3 regions of the Shewanella sp. BJSY2023SW005 genome follow, and region 2 is predicted to be linked to each of the others. Evidence: predicted binding sites of a transcription regulator. Region 2 holds the regulator's gene; each other region holds the start of a gene.
The links. The regulator MetJ, encoded in region 2, represses methionine synthesis genes. The targets are predictions, from matches to a motif close to TAGACGTCTAGACGTCTA.
Positions count from the first base shown of each region.

Region 1: metH (methionine synthase) is a predicted target of MetJ. The motif match lies at 4,807-4,824, and genes of this name have one in related genera.
Region 3: serA (phosphoglycerate dehydrogenase) is a predicted target of MetJ. The motif match lies at 5,108-5,125, and genes of this name have one in related genera.

Region 1 covers NZ_JBKORJ010000064.1:6,662-13,937, forward strand. The annotation lists gene ACMHXI_RS20345 (adenosylcobinamide-GDP ribazoletransferase) at 1-599, opposite strand, end outside; gene cobT (nicotinate-nucleotide--dimethylbenzimidazole phosphoribosyltransferase) at 599-1,663, opposite strand; gene ACMHXI_RS20355 (FecCD family ABC transporter permease) at 1,681-2,751, opposite strand; gene ACMHXI_RS20360 (ABC transporter ATP-binding protein) at 2,748-3,656, opposite strand; cobalamin riboswitch at 3,755-3,892, opposite strand; gene ACMHXI_RS20365 (histidine phosphatase family protein) at 3,988-4,731, opposite strand; gene metH (methionine synthase) at 4,975-7,276, shown strand, end outside.
Region 2 covers NZ_JBKORJ010000026.1:2,716-9,991, forward strand. The annotation lists gene ACMHXI_RS07765 (bifunctional aspartate kinase/homoserine dehydrogenase II) at 1-1,435, opposite strand, end outside; gene metB (cystathionine gamma-synthase) at 1,452-2,612, opposite strand; gene metJ (met regulon transcriptional regulator MetJ) at 2,828-3,142, shown strand; gene ACMHXI_RS07780 (sulfite exporter TauE/SafE family protein) at 3,219-3,962, shown strand; gene traF (conjugal transfer protein TraF) at 3,965-5,158, opposite strand; gene nrfD (NrfD/PsrC family molybdoenzyme membrane anchor subunit) at 5,310-6,254, opposite strand; gene ACMHXI_RS07795 (4Fe-4S dicluster domain-containing protein) at 6,251-6,823, opposite strand; gene phsA (thiosulfate reductase PhsA) at 6,836-7,276, opposite strand, start outside.
Region 3 covers NZ_JBKORJ010000052.1:50,944-58,219, reverse strand. The annotation lists gene ACMHXI_RS15470 (PAS domain S-box protein) at 1-1,536, shown strand, start outside; gene ACMHXI_RS15465 (two-component system response regulator) at 1,625-2,656, shown strand; gene ygfZ (tRNA-modifying protein YgfZ) at 2,715-3,677, opposite strand; gene serA (phosphoglycerate dehydrogenase) at 3,786-5,015, opposite strand; gene ACMHXI_RS15450 (DUF2238 domain-containing protein) at 5,174-5,779, shown strand; gene ACMHXI_RS15445 (helix-turn-helix transcriptional regulator) at 5,991-6,656, shown strand.

The sequences.
Region 1 (7,276 bases), on a different contig from region 2:
AGCACTGCCGTCAGCACAATTCCAGTCAGCAGCAAAATACCCAACTCATTGAGCCCCTGCTGCTGCGCCAGAGGTTTGCTCTTGCCCTCGTCGCGAACATAGGTTTCGCTGAAGATAATGCTGGCCGCCGTCACCCGGCTGACACAGTGCGCCAATACCAGGGCCAGCGCCGCCTGGTTGATGTCGTAAAGTGCCAACTCCAGCAGTAACTGGTACTTGAGCAGCAACACCAACACCAATGCCAAGGCGCCATAGCTGCCAAGGCGGCTATCTTTCATGATTTTCAGTTTGTCTTCTACCCGCCAACCGCCGCCGAAACCATCGGCGGTATCGGCCAGGCCATCTTCATGAAAACCGCCGGTAACCAGCACACTGCTAATCATCGCCAGCACTATGGCGATAGAGCTTGGCAATATCCCGGCGGCCAGCAACAACACCAAGGCGGAGATCAAGCCCACCACCACGCCCACTAGGCCAAAGTAGCGGCTGGCCTTGTTGAGGCTGTCGCTGTCCACCGTCAGGGCGCTGGGCACAGGAATACGGGTGAAAAAACCTATTGCGATCAAAAATAGCCGCAGCTGCCCGAGCCAGAATCCCATCAGAGCACCTCTTGGGTGGCAGGCTCTACCACCTTGTCGACCCCGGCTTCACCAAAGCTGGCCATCTGGTTGTAGAAGTTGGCCGCCGCCTGCACCAAAGGCAGCGCCAGCGCCGCGCCCGAGCCTTCGCCCAACCTGAGCCCAAGCCGCAGCAAAGGCTTGGCGGACATGGCCTCGAGCAGCAACTTGTGGCCGCGCTCTTCAGACTCATGGGCAAAAATAAGATAATCCCTCACCCCCGGCGCCAAACGCACAGCCGCCAGCGCCGCTGTCGACGCGATAAAACCGTCCACCAGCACGGGCACGCCAAATTCGGCCGCCGCCAACATGGCTCCTGTCATCTGCACTATTTCAAAGCCTCCGAGGCAGGCGAGGATACTGAGCGGCTCGGTCAGCTCGCAGTGGTGCAGCAGCAGTGCCTGCTCTATCAGCAGGCATTTGCGCTTAAGCGTCGCGGCATCTATGCCGGTGCCGCGGCCAACACATTCACTCACAGGCAGACCGGTCAGGGCAGCCATCACGGCGGCGGCAGAAGAGGTGTTGCCTATTCCCATCTCCCCCAGCGCCAGCAGGTTGCTGCCGGCATCGATATGGCGTTTTACCAAGGTGCGCGCCATGGCAAACCCTTGATGCACAGCGCCCAGAGTCATGGCGGCGCGTTTGTGGATAGGCCCGGTACCGGCGCCCAGACGCTGCTCTGTAACCTCGGGGATCCCCAAGCGGCTGAGAATGCCGCAGTCAATCACCTCCAGCTCGAAGCCGGTCTGGCGACAAAACACATTGATGGCAGCGCCGCCGGCAACAAAGTTGAGCACCATTTGGGTGGTCACCTCGCTGGGAGCAATCGACACCCCGGCCGCGGCAATACCATGGTCGGCGGCAAACACCAGCATCACGGGGCGGCGGATGACCAACTCATCAGTGGCGGAACCGAGCTGAATGCGCCCCAATTGCAGCGCCAAAGCCTCCAACTCACCCAAAGCGCCCAGGGGTTTGGTCTTGTTGTCTATGCGGGCCTGAATCGCGTCATCCAGCGCGTGATTGATTGCTGCAACCTGGTACATCCTTCCCTCTCTTATCGTTATTGGCCGCGTTTACGCAGCACTATCAGGAAAAACAGACTGCCGATGGCCGAGGTGATCACCCCCACCGGCAGCTCTTGGGTGGGCAGTATGCTGCGAGCCAGCACATCGACCCAAACCATAAACAGGCCGCCCGCCAGTGCCGTCAGCACCATGGGGTGCTGCCCCGGCAGCAACAACCTGACAATATGAGGCACCATCAGCCCCACAAAACCAATTCCGCCGCAGTGGGCCACCAAAGTGGCGGTAATAAGCGAGCATAACAGCAGCATGGAAACCCTGAGCCTTTGCACCCTGATTCCCAGAGTGTGGGCGGTTTCATCACCGGCAAGCATCGCCAGTACCTGGCGCTTGAAGGCCAGGATCACCAGCAAGGCCGCCAGCACCACCAGAGTGGGCAGTCCAAGCCCATCCCAACTGGCACGGGCAAAACTGCCCAGGCTCCAAAACAGCAAGGAGGTGGTGGCCTGCGGGGTGGAAAAATACAAGATCAAGCTGGTGAGGGCGCTGAACATAAAGGAGATGGCGACCCCGGAGAGCAACATTCTCTCTATCTGGTTGCCGATATTCCTGCCCGCGAGCAGCAGTACCATGAGCACGGCCAAACTGGCACCGATAAAGGCTCCCAGCGGCAGCGATATCCCGGAGATGGCCGAACTCAGGCCAAGGCCGGTCGCTAGGGCGACCGAGACCACCGCGCCGAAGCTGGCGCCCGAGCTGATACCGAACAGGTAAGGATCGGCCAGCGGGTTGCGGGTCACCGCCTGCAATACATAACCCGACAATGCCAGACCGCTGCCGGCGATAAAGGCCAGCAAGATACGCGGCAGGCGCAGATCCCAGACGATACGCTCGCTGATAGCGGACGGCTCACCCACGCCCAGCAGGTGTTTGCCAATCACTCTTGCCACATCGAAGAGACTGATATCTGCGGCGCCAAAACCGGCGGCGGCCAAGGGTGTCAACACAGTGCCGAGCAGCAACAGCAGCCAGCACCAGTAAAGTCTGGGCAAGGGCTTGAGAAACCAGCCGATAAGCGAGCGCCCCGGTGCGACCATGGAAGTAGTCATGCGCCACCTCCCACCGAGCCTGGGCGCCGGTCAGTTTCCTTGTGGGCAACACAGGTTTCGGCCGAGGCAGGCCCTGCCATTGGCTCGACTATCGCAGCGCCGTGAGCCTTGCCGTGACCAGGCTCTGGCGACTGATAGCCGTAAAAGTAGTGGATCAGCGGCCTTCCTAACTGCGGATGCGTCCCCACCTGGCAGCAGACACCGAAGACACCGGCAATTCTGTCTTCGGTCAATACGCTCTGGGGCGAGCCGTGGGCAATACGGCGGCCGTTATCCAGCAGCAAGAGTTCGTCACACAGGGCCGAGGCCAGATTGAGATCGTGAATCGAGGCGATCACCGTGACTCCCAGACTGCGCACCAGCTCGAGGATCTGGATCTGATAGCGGATATCCAGATGATTGGTGGGCTCGTCCAGGATCAAAAGCTTGGGGCGCTGCACTATGGCGCGGGCAATCAAGGCCCTTTGCTTCTCTCCGCCGGAAAGCTGCGCGAAAGGCTCAGCGGCCTTGTGCTGCAACCCGACCTGCGCCAATGCCGCCTGCACCTGGGCCTTGTCGGCCGCCGATGGCATATCAAACAACCCCTTGTGGGGAGTCAGTCCCATGGCCACTAATTGAGTCAGATCCAGTGCCAGTTGGGCCGGGGTATCCTGCAGCACCACGGCCACCTCTTTGGCGAAAGCTTTGGCTGACAAACTATTGATATCCTGCCCAAACAGCTGGATCTGACCGCTGTCCGGGCGGATATAACGATAGAGGCAGCGCAGCAGGCTCGACTTACCGGCACCATTGGGGCCTATGAGCCCGAGCATCTTGCCACTTGGCAGCTCAAAACCCACATCGGCCAATACGCTGTGACCACCGGGAAGCCAGCTAAGCTGTTGCACCTTGAGTGCCAGGCTCATAACCGCCCCCCGACATTGAGCCTGTGACCGGCAGAAGGCTCAGGCTGCAGTGGAAGAATCATCTATTCGCTCCCCCGGTTTACCCGCCCGGGTTTCTGGTTTGGTTTATCAGCCTGGGCAGGTCTCCTGACTCGTCGCCAACGGCGACTCACAGTTGCGGGCACAGTCCGGGCTTTCCCGGTTCCCTGGGTTGGTTCACCTGCAAAGGTGCCAACACCCTGGCTGCTGCCGCACTTGGCGGCCATTTGGGGTTATTATCCCGGTTTTATCGCTCGGCACAATTGCCTGGCGCAATAGCGCAGCACAATCACCACCGGATGCTTGCTCCGCACTATTGCGGCCAGTGGAGCTTGCTGAAACACTGCCATTCTTGGTCACTTTCACCGCTGGCATCACGGCTGGCATAGAGGGTTATTCTGACCCAGGCCGCATAAGGTAGCTCCAAGGCGTTGAACACTGCCGCAGGCGGCATTTGCCCCGGCAGCAAAATCTCGGACAACAGCAGCCGGATAACCCCGCTGTGAGTCAGGATCAGCGCTGCATCGGCGCTTGCTGAAGAAGCAGAATCTCCTGAAACAGAGCCTTCGGAAGAACTAACCTCTCTCGCAAGCCAGCGCTGCACCATAGTCTGCCAGCCATCCAACACCCGGCTACGAAAGGCTGGCAGCGATTCCCCGCCCGGCGGAGTATTGGCCACAGGGTCACGCCAGAAGGCTTCGGCCGCCTCGCTATGCTGCTGATAGACACTCGCCACCTTCATGCCGTCCCAGTCACCGAAGTCCAGCTCCCAGAGCCAGTCATGCTGCTGCAGCGGCGCCGGGAAATAGTCAGGCATATCGGCCTTGAGCTCGGTGGCAAAAGCCTGGCAACGCAGGGCCGGAGAACTCAGCAGCGTCAGGCGTTCGGGCTGGCTCGGCAACTGCTCCAGCGCACTACTGATAGCCCGCCAGCTGCGCCACATCTGCGCTTTGCCCTCATCGCTCAGGGCCACATCACTGCGGCCGCGGATAATCTCGCCGCCTTCACATTCGCCGTGCCGCAGCAGATAGATATTCAGTTGCCTATGTTCAGCCACACACTTCTCCCGTCAGAGTCCGGTGGTTACCGGGCCAATTTAACCTTGCCGCAGGCCGCCGGAATCCGTATATTATGGACGTCTATACGTATAAATGTCCAAAATAACTTTTTCCGCGCCCACACACGCCTTTGGCTATCATGCCAGATAGTGCCCCGGGCGTCAGGTCGGCAGAGATGATGTCGCGGATGCCAAGCGCCGCGAATGTAAAACAGCAATAAGACAGGTATGAAAGGTAACCCTATGGCGACTTCCCAGCACTCCCCAAGCCAGACAGAGCGCAAGCTCAAACAGACCCTCAAAGAGCGGATCCTGATTTTAGATGGCGCCATGGGCACCATGATCCAGGACTACAAGCTGGAAGAAGCCGATTACCGCGGCGAGCGCTTCAAAGATTGGCATTGCGATGTCAAAGGCAACAATGATCTGCTGATACTGACCCAGAGCGAGATCATCAAGACCATTCACAGGGAATACCTGCTGGCCGGTGCCGACATCATAGAAACCAACACCTTCAACGCCACCACCATTGCCATGGCCGACTATGAGATGCAGAGCCTGGCGGCGGAGATCAATTACCAAGGCGCCAGAATCGCCCGAGAAGTGGCCGATGAAGTGGCCGCCGCCAGCGGTATTCCCCGCTATGTGGCCGGGGTGCTAGGCCCCACCAACCGCACCTGTTCCATCAGCCCGGATGTGAATGACCCCGGCTTTCGCAACATACATTTCGACGATCTTGTGTTGGCCTACAGCGAATCCACCGAGGCGCTGATCGCCGGTGGCGCCGACATCATTCTGGTGGAAACCATCTTCGATACCCTCAATGCCAAGGCGGCGCTGTTTGCCATCGAAAATGTGTTCGAGAAACTGGACCAAAGGTTGCCGGTGATGATTTCCGGCACCATTACCGATGCCTCGGGCCGCACCCTGACAGGGCAAACCACAGAGGCCTTTTACCATTCTCTCAGACATATAAAGCCGCTGAGCATAGGCCTCAACTGCGCCCTGGGCCCGAAAGAACTGCGGCCATATGTCGAGGAGCTTTCCCGTATCAGCGAGTGCTTTGTCTCGGCGCACCCCAATGCCGGTCTGCCCAATGAATTCGGCGGCTATGACGAGACTCCGGCGGAGATGGCAAGCGTGATAGGCCCCTGGGCCGAAGAGGGGCTGCTCAATATTGTCGGCGGCTGCTGCGGCACCACGCCTGCGCATATCAAGGCGATTTCTGAAGCCGTTAGCCTTCATGCACCAAGGCCGCTGCCTGAGCTGCCGGTGGCATGTCGCCTCTCCGGACTGGAACCCCTGACCATAGATGCAAGCAGCCTGTTTGTGAATGTGGGCGAACGCACCAATGTCACCGGCTCGGCCAGGTTTCTCAAGTTAATCAAAGAAGGCCAGTACGAAACCGCGCTGGAGGTGGCCCGTGACCAGGTGGAAAACGGCGCCCAGATCATAGATATCAACATGGATGAGGGCATGCTCGACGGGGTCGAGATGATGCAGAAATTCCTCAACCTTATCGCCTCAGAGCCTGATATCAGCAAGGTGCCTGTGATGATCGACTCCTCCAAGTGGGAGGTGATTGAGGCCGGGCTCAAGTGCATTCAGGGCAAGGGAATAGTCAACTCCATCTCCCTCAAAGAGGGCGAGGCCAAGTTTATTGAACAGGCCAAACTGGTGAAGCGCTACGGCGCCGCCGCCATCATCATGGCCTTCGATGAACAAGGCCAGGCCGACACCCGGGAGCGCAAAACCGAAATCTGTACCCGCGCCTACCGGGTGCTGCTGGATAAGGTGGGCTTCCCGCCGGAAGATATTATCTTCGACCCCAATATCTTCGCCATCGCCACCGGCATAGAGGAGCACGATAACTATGCGGTGGACTTTGTCGGCGCCATTGAAGATATCAAGGCCAACCTGCCCCATGCGATGATTTCCGGCGGGGTGTCCAACGTTTCTTTCTCCTTCCGCGGCAACAACCCGGTGCGGGAAGCCATTCATGCCGTGTTCCTCTATCACGCCATCAAGGCGGGGATGGATATGGGCATAGTCAACGCCGGTCAGTTGGCCATCTATGACGATATCGACCCTGAGCTTAAGCAGAAGGTAGAGGCCGTGGTGCTCAACCTGCCCTGCCCGGTTGCCGACTCCAGTAACACAGAGCAGTTGCTCGAAGTCGCCGAGAAGTATCGCGGTGGCCCGGGCGGCGCAGGCAAGAAAGAAGATCTCGAATGGCGCAAGTTGCCGGTCAACAAACGCCTGGAACACGCGCTGGTGAAAGGGATCACCGAATACATAGACGCCGACACCGAAGAAGCGCGCCTGCAGGCCAAGCGGCCGCTGGATGTGATTGAAGGCCCGCTGATGGACGGCATGAACGTGGTGGGCGATCTCTTTGGCGCCGGTAAGATGTTTCTGCCGCAAGTGGTCAAGTCCGCCCGGGTGATGAAAAAAGCGGTCGCCTATCTCAACCCCTATATCGAAGCCGAAAAAGTTGAAGGCCAGAGCAACGGTAAGGTGCTGATGGTCACGGTCAAGGGCGATG
Region 2 (7,276 bases):
CCAGGAGTTCAACACTGGCCTCCAGCTCACGTTTGAGGCCGTCGCGGGCTCGGCCGAACAACTCCACCCAGGCTTCGCCTATGTTACCCACCCCCAGCAGAATAACGCCTATGCGTTTGCGGGGGCCTGCGCAGCGCCTGTGCACCTTCTGGGTCAACAGGTTCACCTGAGATTTGGGTACCAGGGTGACCAGGCTGAGTTGGTCCTGATACAGAGGCCGCGCTTCACGGCTCAGCAAGCGGGCAAAACTACGGCGATAACTGCCGGCGCCACTGCTTACCAGGGCCACCAGCCCAAGCTCTCTGTCCTCGGTAATACTTTGAATTTTAAGCTGGGATGTCTGCGCTTCCAGTAACTGCCAGACTTGGCGGGATAATTCGGGAGTAAAGGCCAGCTCAAGTTTGTGTTGCCCTTGAGACCAGTAGGCCAGCGGGGTCAAACCCGCCTCATTGAGCGCATCGAGCGTCTGAGTCTGAGCCTGGGTGCCATTGAACTCCAGGCTCAAGAGGGACACCTGATTGAGATTGGTCACCACAGGGGCGCTTGCGGCATCACTCTTGGGGGCTATCAGGGTAAAGTCGGTATGCGAGGCGTAGCTCGAACGCACCGCCAGGCTGACATCGGTATTAAATAACGGCTGCAGGGTACGGCAATGCAGTACCGGGGAGCCGAGCCGCGCCAGGCGGTCGGCCTCAGCCAGCGACATGCTACTCAGCAATTTGGCATCGGCAATCTTGTTGGGATCGGCATTGAACACCCCTTCAACATCTGTCCAGATAGTGACCCTGTCGATATCGGCCAGGCTGGCTATAAGAGTGGCACTGAAGTCGGAGCCGTTGCGACCGAGCAACAGAGTTTCGCCTTGGCTATTGGCGCAGATAAAGCCGGTGATCACCAGGCGCTCATCGGGATGCTCGGCCAGCAGCCGCTGCACCCTTTCACGGGACTCATCGAGGCGAATCCTGGGTACTGCGCCCTCATCGGCAATCAATAAACTGCGGGCATCCACATGGGAAGCGGCAACACCGGACTCCCGCAGCAGCGCCGCCATCAGTCTGGCCGACCAGCGTTCGCCGAAACCCACCACCTGATTGCATTGGTATTCGCTGAGTTCAGGCAAGGACAATAAACTGGCCAGTTGCGCCTTATCTGTAGACAGACGCTCCCGCAGCTGGCGTGCCTGTTCATTGCCCAGCAGCTGTTCAATCAGATTCTGCTGATAACCGACAAGCACCTGTAGTTCTTCCTGCCACAGAGCGCCAGATTCCTTCAAGTTCAGCAGTTTATAGAGAAAATTGGTACTCTTGCCGGCGGCGGAAACCACCACAAGATCATCGGCATGACCATGGGTTAGCAAAATATGGGCGACCCGTCGGTAGCAATCGGCATCGGCGAGACTGGAACCGCCAAACTTATGTAGGTGACAACGTGCCATCTCAAGCTCCTTCAATTCAACAGTTTGCGGCTGCCGCCAATCCGGCGGCGATATCGTCCAGCAGATCCCGGCCATCCTCTATACCCACAGACAAGCGGATAAGCGTGTCTTTAATACCGGCTTCGGCGCGAGCCTCACTCGCCATGGCTCTGTGGGTCATGGTGGCGGGCACGGCCACCAGGCTCTCAACCCCTCCCAGGCTCTCGGCCACGGAAAACAGCTTGAGCGCGCCGAGGAAGGCAACCACCTGCGCCTCATCACCCTTGAGTTCAAAACTCAGCATAGCGCCAAAGCCACTCTGCTGCCTGGCGGCAATCTCATGACCTGGGTGGCTCTTAAGCCCCGGATAGTAAACTTTGTCTACCACGGGACTCTGGCTCAGCAGCGCCACTATGCGCTCGGCATTGGCCTGATGCTCGCGGATCCTCAGCGCCAGAGTACGCAGGCCACGCAGGGTCAGGTAGCTGTCGAAGGCGCCACCGCTCAGCCCGAGCGTGTTGGACCACCAGTGCAGCTGCTCTGCCAGTTCAGGATCTTTGGCAATCACGGCGCCGCCCACCACATCGCTGTGGCCATTGATGTATTTAGTGGTCGAGTGCACCACTATGTCGGCCCCCAACAGTAAAGGCTGTTGCAGCGCCGGCGATAAAAAAGTGTTGTCGACCACCACCAATGCGCCCTGCTGGTGGGCCGCCTCGGCAATAGCAGCAATATCCACTACCCGCAGCAGCGGATTGGACGGAGTCTCGAGCCACACCATGCGCGGCTTTTGCGCCATGGCAGCGGCGAGTGCTTGCGGGTCGGTTTGATCCAAAACCTGCAAGCGAAACTGGCCCTTGGCAGCCAGATTGGTGAACAGCCTATAGCTACCGCCATAACAGTCATGGGGCACCAACAAGAGGTCATCCGGCCCCAGCAGGTTGACCACCAGAGTAATGGCCGCCATGCCGGTCGCTGTGATTGCCGCACTGCAGCCCTGTTCCAGCTCCCCCAAGGCATCCCCCAGAATGGAGCGGGTAGGATTACCCGAGCGGCTGTAATCAAAGGCTCTTGGCTGAGTGTGGCCATCAAAGGCATAGTTGGTCGACAGATAGATGGGTGGCACCACGGCCCCGTGCTGGCTGTCTGATTCGATGCCCTGCCGGACCGCTGTGGTTGCTAATCGCCGCTCTGTCATAATCGACTCCTGAATGCTGAGGTTCGACACCATAAAGATGTCTGGACGTCTAAATCTAACCAATGACCATCCAGCCGTCAATAGGCATCAAGACGTTTGGACGTCCAAATGTATGGATTTCTGTTCATATTGCACAGATTTTGCAGGCAATCATTTGACTGTATCCTGTAAGGGTTTAAAATCTGCTGCGAATTAGTGAGATCACAGGTGAATCAATGACTGAATGGAATGGCGAATACATCAGCCCTTATGCCGAACACGGCAAGAAGAATGAGCAAGTGAAAAAAATCACTGTCTCTATTCCGTTGAAGGTGCTGAAAGTATTGACCGATGAGCGCACCCGGCGCCAGGTAAACAACCTGCGGCACGCCACAAACAGCGAACTGCTGTGCGAAGCCTTCCTGCATGCCTATACCGGCCAGCCACTGCCCAACGATGGGGATTTGTCCAAAGACAAACCCGACAGCATCCCGGAAGAGGCCAAGCGCATGATGGATGCCATGGGCATAGAATGGGAAGACATGGAGTAAGTGTGTTGTCCCTCAGAATTACCTTATAGTTGAACAAGGATCGCGGTGCGATCCTTGTCTTTTTTGGGGCTTGCGAATGTTGTCACTGATAGATCCCGTCACCCTGCTACTGGCGTCCCTGATCATATTTACCGGCGCCCTGACCCAGTCGTTGATAGGCTTTGGCTTGGCCGTGGTAGCCACACCTTTGCTGTATATCGTCGATCCGGAACTGGTTCCTGCCCCAGTTATCGCCATGGGGTTTTCCATCGCCCTGCTGACACTGGTACGCGAGCGTGGCCACCTGGAATTCAACGGCCTGCAATATGCCTTGTTGGGAAGGCTTCCCGGCGGCCTGATTGGCGCCACCCTGCTGTTGCTGGCGCCGCAGCCTATTCTGGGCTTGACCATAGCCCTGATTGTGGCCGTAGCCGTATTCCTCAGCCTTAGAAAGTACAGCATCAAGATCAACCGCCTCAGCCTGTTTATTGCCGGGATATTTTCCGGGATCTTCGGTACCGTGGCCGCCATAGGCGGACCGCCGATGGCCCTGCTGCTGGCGGGTAAGGATGCCAGTCAGTTCCGCGCAGCGCTGTCGGCCTTCTTCATCTTCAGCTCATTGATAGCCTTGATTATTCTCGGCTGTTTTGGCCTCTTGACCTTGAGACACCTATGGCTTTCGCTGTTGCTGCTGCCTTCGGTATTTCTCGGTTTTCTGGTGGCTGGCCGCTTGGTGGGCCGGGTGGATAAAGAGAAGACCCGAGTCCTGACGCTGGCGCTGTGCGCGTTGAGCGCCCTGTTGCTGACCATCAAATCAAGCCTGGCGCTCATCAACGGTTAATTTTAGAAGTGATAGCTGGTTTGCAGTACGCCGCCTATGGCGTCATCGCTGCCAAACATGCCGGTGAGATCCAGCCGGAAACTGTTGCCTATGGCGAACCCTGTCCCGAGTGAATAAAGATCGGCGGTGTGATCATTGAGATCCTGGCGATAACCGAGCCGTAAAGCAACCCAGTCGGTAGGCCGGTATTCACCGCCTAAACGCCAATAGCGGCTGCCCTCAAGCTCGGCAAACTTGTCGTCGTCGGTAAGATCCAAGTCGCTGCTGAGTGAAAAGGCTGCCCAGTCATAGGCCACCCCTGCGGTAACCATAGGTTTCACCTGATAGGTAAGCTGCACACCGCCGGCCTCTATGCTGCTCAAGTCCCGCTTGATGAGGTTGCGACCACTGACACCGATAACCAAACCATCCAATGGCTGGAATGCCAGACCAATATCCAGGTTAAAGCCAGTGTCATCGCTTCGATAATCATCATCGTTGAAATCATCGGCATCGAAGTTATTGGCGCTGACAGCATAATTAAAACTATCCAACCGTTGCAGCTTGGGAGTGACTCCCACTGTCACCGGCATGTTGACAATAGATAGCGGATAGCTCACGGCCACCCCGAGCTCGGAAACCGCCCCGGCCACCACTCGCCCCTGGGAGGTCAAATCTTGGATTTCCGGCGGATTATTGGGGTCCAGATTATCCAGGGCATCAATATCCGCGGCGGCGATTTCGGCTATTCCCAAGGCATCGAGATAACTCTTGAATACAAAGGCATAATTAAAACCATCCGAGGGCATGACCAACGCCATATTGATACCGGCACTGACGTAAGCGCTATTGCCCTGCAGCGATTGCAAGTCACCACTGAGGCGCTTTCGGTAGTCATCGATAGCCGCTGTGTCGGCGGCGTCTATGGCATTAACCAGGGCGTCATAGTTATCCTGCAGGGCATCAAACTTATCGATCATCTGATCTTTATCGGCGCCATCGGCGCCTATGGTTGGAATGAGTAAAATGAAGTCATTGCTGCGGCGCGAAGGCAAAGCCAGCAGCGCCGGATTGGAAAAGGCCGCCGCCTCACGATTGCCAGCCGCCACGGCAACGCCGCCCATGGCATCGGCGCGGGCCTCATAAACATCCTGCCCAGCCAGTGCCAGCGTGCTGGCAAGTCCCGTGGTAAGCAGTGTCAAAAGACTCAGTTTCATCTCATCACCCTCTTGCTTTTATCTGTAACCTGACACACGCGGTTACCTGGGTTAAAGATAGTCCAAATCTCGATGAAACTATGGCATCAAACACAAAAAAGCCCGTACCAAATGATACGGGCTGAGGCTCAAACAGGTTCAGAAGTGCTTGTTAACCAAGATAGCTCTGACCTGCATAGAGAATAAAGTGTCTAAGTGCCAGCACGCCGGTCAGGCTGCAGCAGGCTACCGCCAGCATGGCTCCCTTGGTGTGACGGGTACTCGCCGGCAGCAACAGCATGGAAAGCAGCGGGATACCAAAACCTATACCCACAACCCCAATCCAGAACACGCTGGCCCAGACGCCGCTTGTCAGTGATGCCAGCGCGGCGGCAGCAGCGCCACCCTTGAAGTAGAGCGCGCAGAACAGCATAAACAGGAACAGGATTTCTGCCACCATTACCGGCAATTCCAAACCATGCATCCGTCCCAGCTGTGAGCAGTGCTTGTCTGTCTTGAACAGCAGCAGCGCTACTACCGCGTTGGCTGCCGCACCGGCCGACAAGCCGGACACCAGGAACAGTGCCGGTAAGACGGCAGTGTTCAGCATGGGGTAGGCGTTCATGGCGGAGATCAGGAAGCCGGTATAGGCACCCACGACAATTGCCAGCACGAACAGCAGCACTTCCATGGTCTTGCGCAGGCCAGTCAGTGATTCCGCAATCCCCTTGAGGAAACCCAGGCCCCAGTTGCCGAGATCATCTTTCAGCACGACCAGCGCATAGGCAAAGGTCAGCGGAATGTAAACCAACAGCGCCAACACCCCGATGGACATGACAGAGGTCAGGTTATAGTTGATCAGAATCAGCCAGAAGTGGAATGGCTTGGTCAGGTCAAACACCAGACACAGCATCCCCAGACAGATAGCCACTGGCGCTATCAAGGCTGCGGCCTTGAGAATGCCGCTGTCACCCTCTGTCTTGTTTTGCACCCAACGCAGCCCGATCCCAATCAACAGACTACCCGCCGACAACCCCGCCAAGAAGAGGTAAACGGCTATGACCCAGTGCCAGGTTACAGGGTCGTATTGCGTCATATCGCCCCAAGTATTGTTCATGATTGGATCCCCCCTCTCTTGACAGGAATACGGTAGATTCTGGGTTTGGTTCCCAGATGGGTCTTGTCCTGATAAGTCACGCGGGTGTTGAGCAGAGTCGCCACCTCGCTGCCGGCCTCGTTGGCATCACCGAACACCAGGGCGTCTGTGGGACACACAGTCACACAGGCGGGTTGTTCGCCGCGCGCCAGTCGGGTGTCCTTACAGAAGTTGCACTTGTCGGCCACCTTGGTTTCCGGGTTCATAAAGCGCACTTTGTAGGGGCAAGCAGCCACACAGTACATACAACCGACACACTTTTCCGCCTTGATGGAGACTATGCCATCCTCGCCCACATAGGCCGCTCCGGTAGGGCAGACCTTGACGCAAGGGGCATCTTCACACTGCTGACAGGACACCCTGTGATACTTGAAGTGCAGATGCGGCGCATCCCCGAATGGACCTTCTACCCGTACCTGCAGGCGGGTTACGCTCTCAGGTACACCGTTTTCGCTGCGGCAGGCGACGTTACAGGCCTGACAGCCGATGCACTTATTCTCGTCGTGCACCATCACATATCTTTTAGTCATCTTCGCCTCCCCTTATGCCTTTTCCAGCTTCACACCTGTGGTGTGTACGTTCATACCGCACACAGGTGCAGTCACGTTGGGCAGCAGGTTGCCGCAGTGCACGCCCTTGCCGGTCGCCCGTGCCAGCTCCTTGTTCTTGGAGCCAAAGCCCATGTAGGCGAACACAGTGTCGGGACGTATGCCCTTGGTCACCAGCGCATGGCCCTCTTCACTGCCGACACTGGAAGTGAGGCGAATGGCATCCCCATTCTCAATGCCATGCTTGGCGGCGGTGTCCGGGTGGATCCAGACGGCGTTGTCGGACATCAGGTTGGCCAGCATAGGCACATTGTGGGTCGCGCCATTGGTATGCACCGCCACCTTGCCCTGAATAAAGTAGAGCTCGTCCGGCTGTTTCAGGGTCACTTCGCGATAGGCGATAGTGCCGCGTCCAGGCGCCATGTCTTCCACCTT
Region 3 (7,276 bases), on a different contig from region 2:
TTCTTCACTGTGCGGCTCAAGGTTGCGGAAAACGACAAGCTGAATGTAGAGCAGGAACTGGAGGGCATGCCCATTCTGGTGGTCGATGACAACGGTACCGCCAGAGATATATTGCGCACCACGCTGGAGAGCATGGGCTTTACCGTTGACTGTGCCCGCAGCGGCATGGAGGCGCTGGATAAGGTGAAGCGCAAGTCCTACAAGATGGCCTTGATCGATTGGAAGATGCCTGAGATGGACGGCATGGAAACCGCGCGGCAGATACTGCAGGTAAAAGAGCCGCCGCTGATCCTCATGGTGTCGGCCCACGCCAACAGTGACTTTATCGAACAGTTGGAGCAACTCGGGATCAACGGCTATATCACCAAGCCGGTCAGTGCCTCCAGGCTGCTCGATGGCATTATGCTGGCTCTTGGGCGTCAGGGCCATATTCCTGTCAGGCGCAAGGCGTTGGATCTCGAATCCCTGCAACTGGCAGCTCTTGCCGGCAAACGTGTGTTGCTGGTGGAAGACAACGAGATGAATCAGGAGGTGGCGACCGAGTTTCTCGAGCAGGTGGGCATAGACTTGTCCATTGCCGAGAATGGCCAGATAGCACTGGAGAAGTTGGCGCAGCAGCAGTTTGATCTTGTGCTGATGGACTGCCAGATGCCTGTGATGGATGGATATCAGGCCACAGAGGCACTGCGCAAGATGCCTGGGCTTGAGCAGTTACCTGTGGTTGCCATGACGGCCAACGCCATGGCCGGTGACAAGGAGATGTGTCTGCGAGCAGGCATGAATGATCACATCGCCAAGCCGATAGAAGTCAGCCTCTTGTATCAGGTGTTGTTGCAGTATCTGGGAGGTGGGCAAGTCCCGGCCGCTGCAGGGAATAATGATGCTGGTATGGCCGATGGCGATGCTCCTGAGAATCTGGTGAGCTGGCCGGAACACGAGAGCCTGGATATCGATCGGGGACTGCAGCTGGTACAGCATTCAGAGCGCCTCTATCGGCGCATCTTCGAGCGTTTCCTCGGTAGCCAGGGCAATGTCGGCAAACGGATTCGCAAGGCGCTCAAGGAACAACAGCAGGAAGAAGCGGTCAGGGCGGCGCATACCCTTAAGGGGCTGGCAGGTAACCTCTGCTCCGAGCCGTTGGTGGAAGAGGCCAGGCAATTGGAAGCCAAGTTGGCGGCCGGTGAAGAATGTGAGCAAGAGTTGCTGGCGGTGGAAACCCGGGTTGCAGCCATTGTCGAAGCCATTGCGGACTGGATGGGTGATAAGCCACAAAGCGATCCACTGGCGGAAGGTGATGCCGTCGAGGAGATGGACCCCGAGGCGCTTAAAACCGCCCTGGAGCAACTGCTGCAGAGTCTGGAAGACGCCGATGCCGAAGCCGTTGTTCAACTGGAAGCATTGAGCCGCAGGGTGAGCAAGCCTCTGTGGCAGCGCCTGAAACCTGTCAGCAGCATGGTCGGCAGCTATCAGTTTGATGATGCCGCCGATCTTATCCGCGAGCTGCAGCAGGAGCTGAACGAGACCGAGCAGGCCTGACTATACTCATTAGGGGATATTCGCGCCGCCGGTAAAGCACTGTGGCGCTGAAATAGGATGTGGAGCCCGTAACAAGAGGGAGATTGAGATGGAAAAAGCCACTGTACTGGTGGTGGACGATACACCGGAGAACATAGATATTCTGGTGGGGATCCTCGGCGACGATTATAAGCTCAAGGTGGCGATAGATGGCCCAAGAGCGCTGGCGTTGGCGCAGAAGAGCCCTCCGGATCTGATCCTCCTGGATGTGATGATGCCGGGCATGAATGGCTATGAAGTTTGTAAGCGTCTCAAGCAGGAACCCATGACCAGCCATATCCCGGTGATCTTTGTCACCGCTCTCTCTGAGGTGGCCGATGAGACCCAGGGCTTTGATTTGGGGGCTGTCGACTACATCACCAAGCCTGTCAGTGCCCCGATAGTCAGAGCCAGGGTACGTAACCACTTGGCCCTCTACGATCAGAAGCGTTTGCTGGAACAACAGGTGCGCGAACGTACCCGCGAGCTGGAACAGACCCGCTTCGAGATCATCCGTCGCCTGGGCCGTGCCGCTGAATACAAGGATAACGAGACCGGCTTACACGTTATTCGCATGAGCCACTATGCCAGGCTCCTGGCACAACAGGCCAAGCTGCCGGACAACTTCTGTGAGCTGCTTTACAATGCGGCGCCCATGCATGATATCGGCAAGATAGGTACTCCGGACGCTGTGCTGAAAAAACCGGGGAAACTGGACGCCGAAGAGTGGCGAATCATGCAGCAACACGCCGAAATCGGTGCCGAGATTATCGGTGAGCACCCGGATCCTCTGTTGCAGATGTCCCGGCGCATTGCGCTGACTCACCACGAGAAGTGGGATGGCTCAGGTTATCCCAATGGCTTGAAAGGCAATGATATTCCCATTGAGGGGCGAATCGTCGCCATTGCCGATGTCTTCGATGCCCTGACCTCGATTCGACCTTACAAGAAGGCCTGGAGCATAGAAGATACCATGGCGTTACTGGAGTCTGAGGCGGGGAAACACTTCGACCCTGAACTGGTGGAACTGTTCAAACAGATACTGCCCCAGGTGATAGAGGTGCGTGATACTCATATGGAAACTGAGTCCGGCACTGAATAGCGACAAACTGCGGATAAAAATAAAGGCGCCGACGGCGCCTTTATTGGGTCATTCATTGTTACTCCTGCTCTTCCAGAGAGTAGGGCAGAGGCAGTACCGTCAGTTCGCTGTTTTCATCATCAGCGATGCGGAATTTGGCGCCGACTTCTGTGTCATTGGCCAGCACTGCGGTCAGCAGCAACTCGCCATTTCGTTGTACGGCTTCAATAATGCTGCCGCCCTTACGAAAACCTTCATCCAGCGCCATCTCCAGTGTGGTTTCCGGGGTGACATCGACAGTGGCTTTACCCTTGAGAATATAGAGGGCTCGCTTGTTGCCGCCACGATATTTCATTCTGGCCACGGTTTCCTGGCCCATGTAGCAACCTTTGGTGAAGCTGATGCCGTTGATGGCCTGCAGGTTGCACATCTGCGGTACAAATTGGCCCATGTGTGATGCCGGCAGGTTAGGGTAGGCGGCAAGGATTTCCAGCTCTTGCCAGGCACTGGCATCGACAGGAGGCTGCTGGCACAAGGCATCGGCCCGGGCCTTGGGCAGAACCAGAATAAAGCGCTCGCCGTCCTGCAGTACCACGCCGTCATCGACAGCACTTACTTGCTGCTCTGGACTGAAGCCCGGGAACTGCTCTGCCAGCCAAGTGGCAGCCTTGGCGCCGGCTATACCCAAGAGACTGTAATCGTCGCTGACATCGACCAGTTCGGCCTTACTGAACACAGCGTACTTCTTCAGTTGCGGCAAGTCGGCAGCCAGGGTATCCCTTGGCATCATCAATATCAGGGCATCACCCAGGGCAAAGGTTCTGAAGCTTGAAAGCATTTTGCCTTTGGGATCGCAGTGAGCGCCCCAACGCCACTGCTCGGCCGTGAGAGAGCTGATATCCGTGGTGACCTGACCATGGATAAAGCTGCGGCCCTGTTCGCCGGTAACGGCAAGCAGACCCAAGTGAGAGAGGCGGGAAATAAGCAGATCCGGAATGCCGGCATCCAGTGGCCAATCGGGCTGAGAAACGCAAATGCTCATAACAAGATCCTGAGATTGAAGGCATTAAGAGATCTGCGATTGTAGCGGATTTGACAGAAATAAACAGGGCGCCGATAGCAATATGGCGCCCTGTGAAAGCCTCAAAAATCAGAACAGCAGTCTGGTACGGATAGTACCTTCGATAGACTTGAGTTCTGTCAGTGCTTCTTCAGCCTGGGTGGTATCTACCTCCATCACCACATAACCTATGGTGGCCGTGGTTTGCAGATACTGGGCTGAAATGTTGATGCCTTTCTCCGAGAACGCCTGGTTAATCTTGATCAGAATACCGGGGCGGTTATGGTGAATATGCAGCAGGCGGGAGGCATCTTTATGCTGCGGCAGCGATACTTCCGGGAAGTTGACTGCCGACAGGGTAGAGCCGTTGTCTGAGTATTTGGCCAGCTTGCCGGCAACCTCAATACCTATGTTTTCCTGGGCTTCTTCTGTGCTGCCGCCTATGTGGGGGGTCAGTAACACATTATCCAGACCGCGCAGCGGGCTTTGGAATTCGTCAGTATTGGACTTGGGCTCAACCGGGAACACGTCGATGGCGGCACCAGCCAACTGTTGCTCCTTGAGGGCTACCGCCAGGGCGTCGATATCCACCACAGTGCCGCGGGAAGCATTGATCAGTATGCTGCCTTTGCGCATCATCGCTAGTTCGGCCTGGGCAATCATTTCTTTGGTTTGTGGTGTTTCAGGCACATGCAGGCTGACCACATCGGCTTGAGACAGTAACTGCTCCATGGAATGTACCTGCTGGGCGTTACCCAGCGGCAGCTTATCTTCGATATCGAAGAAGATCACTTTCATCCCCAAGGTTTCGGCGAGGATCCCCAACTGGGTACCGATATGGCCATAACCTATGACCCCCAGGGTCTTGCCACGGGCTTCGAAGCTGCCATTGGCGCTCTTGAGCCAGCCACCACGATGGGCCAGGGCGTTGCGCTGCGGAATACCGCGCAGCAGCATGATGATTTCACCGAGTACCAGTTCGGCCACGCTGCGGGTATTGGAGAAGGGCGCATTGAACACAGGAATACCCAGTTGCTCGGCAGCCTTGAGGTCGACCTGGTTGGTGCCGATACAGAAACATCCTATGGCAACCAGCTTTTCCGCCTGTTGTAATACTTCTTGGGTCAGTTGGGTACGGGAGCGGATTCCGACGAAATGGGCATCTTTGATCGACTGCTGAAGCTCTGAGCCGGAGAGTGATGCCTTGTGATACTCGATATTGGTATAGCCAGCCCTTTCCAGCACATCGACGGCTGATTGGTGGACGCCTTCCAACAACAGGATTTTAATTTTATCCTTGTCCAGCGAGTGTTTCGCCATGATATAGGTACCCTCTTGATTATTAACTAATGTACGTATGCTATGATGCTTTCGCCCATGCCCAATCAAAGTAGCACTTTTTTCAGGTGAAGTGGAGGGCTAGATGGCTAAAGTATTTTTTCCTAATTGAGAACAATCACTGGCATAAGGAAAGTGGCTTGAAAAACACAATTATCTGGCTGGTCATTTATTTTGTGGTACTTATCTGGTCGGCGATAGCGCCTAAAGATGATTTCACTTGGTGGCTGGAAGCGCTGCCTGGGATGCTGGCGCTGCCGATACTGTTTTTTACCCGCAAACGTTTTCCGCTGACTCCGCTGCTTTATGGCCTGATCTTGGTGCATTGCCTGATACTGTTTGTCGGCGCCCACTACACCTATGCCGAGGTGCCGCTGTTCGATACTTTAGCGCAGTGGATGGGCTCTGAGCGTAACAACTACGATAAGCTGGGCCATTTGGCCCAAGGATTTATCCCGGCAATGATTGCCAGGGAGATACTGCTGCGTAATCAAGCAGTGAAACCTGGTGCCTGGTGTGCTTTTCTGGTCAGTTGTTTTGCCTTGGCCTTGTCGGCTTTCTATGAACTGATTGAATGGTGGGTTGCCGCGGCTACAGGCACAGGTGCCGAGGCCTTTCTCGGCACCCAGGGCTATGTCTGGGATACCCAGTCGGATATGCTGATGGCTCTTATCGGTGCCATCGCCGCCTTGCTGTTTTTATCCTCATTTCATGACCGCCAGTTGCAGCGTCTTGGCGCCGATTGACAGGTCGGGACAGAGAGAGCCATATACAGTCTTTACAATATTTCATCTGGCAATGCGACTAAAGATTGTTAGAATCATACTTTATGGTGATGAAAACCGGACACTATCTGGTCAGAATCATCTGATACTTTTTGTGTAAGCTCACGGAAAGTGATTAAGGAAGCTATCCCTTTAGGGATATGAGCGAAACTTTTCAGGGAGAAGAGTAAATATGAGTAGTATCAATGAGTTGGTTTTTATAAACCAGATAGCCGCCCCTTGTCATTTGGCCATACTGGCCGAGTCCATTGGTCTTAAGACCCGTATAGTACGCCACCCGGAACAGTTGGATCCGCAGAAGAGCGATAGTACTTTCTATCTAATTTCTCAGAAGGGGTCGGCGCTGGACAATAAGGGCATTCCTCTGCTGGCCAGCCGTCTGGTCTCTCATGTTCCTGTCGCCCTCTACCAAGTTGCCAGAGGTTCACTGGATCAGGAATCGGCTATGTTGCTGGGGATCCGCGGGGTACTTTATTCAGATCAGCGCATCGATCTTATGCTTACTGGCCTGCGCAAGATGGTGGCCGATGAGCTCTGGTACGACAGAACCCTTATCAGCAAGATGTTCCGTAAGCTGGTCAAGACCTTGGACACTGGCAATGAGATGTCGGCCGATACGGTTTCCATGCTGCAGATGTTGACCCGGCGTGAACGTACCATTATTCAGCTGGTTTCCAGTGGTGCCAGGAATAAAGAGATAGCCCAACGTCTGTGTATCAGTGAGCATACGGTCAAGGCGCATATTTCATCGATTTTCCGCAAGACTCAATCTCGTAATCGAGTCGAATTGTTGCGTTGGGCCCAGACCTATCAGAGTCACTTCGATCTCATCAGTTGATTTGTCGCTAGATCCAGCCTGAACTTGGCCCCGAATGGGGCTTGTTTATGCTCTGATGGCTTTTATGTAAGCCAAGTCAGTGGAAAATTCCTGTCAGAGTGCGGCAATCGCCGCTGCTTTGCGCCTTTTTGCGCGTCGGGAATGGCTTTCTGCCAAAGCCATGATAGCCGTTGTGCCTGCGGCGAAAGTCGTGGTGTAAATGCATCCATGCATAAGGGTCAGCTCGCCTTCCTTGGCTCGCGTTCATAAGCCACTCGCCACCGGCGAGCATTCGCCTTCAGCTATGTTATTTGCGCCAAAGGCTCTCGGCGACACCGAGGAGGGATTGGAGCAATTTTGTGAGAGCTAACTTGTTTGAAGCTACCTATATGCCTGCAGACATACACCTCATTTTCAGGCACAGGCGGAACTGTGACCGTCGAAAACAGGGCCGAATTTTGTTCCTGACAAATTCGGCATTTCCTACGTCCATGTAGGTCAGATGTTTTCGTCGAGGCTACAGGGACGTATTAACGCCGTGTCACAGGATCGCCTGTGCAAGAGCCCACCGCAGGTGATGGGTTACGTCTGTGGTCAAAAGCCCGGCAAGTATTGGTGAGGGATTTAAGGCTTAAAGCAAT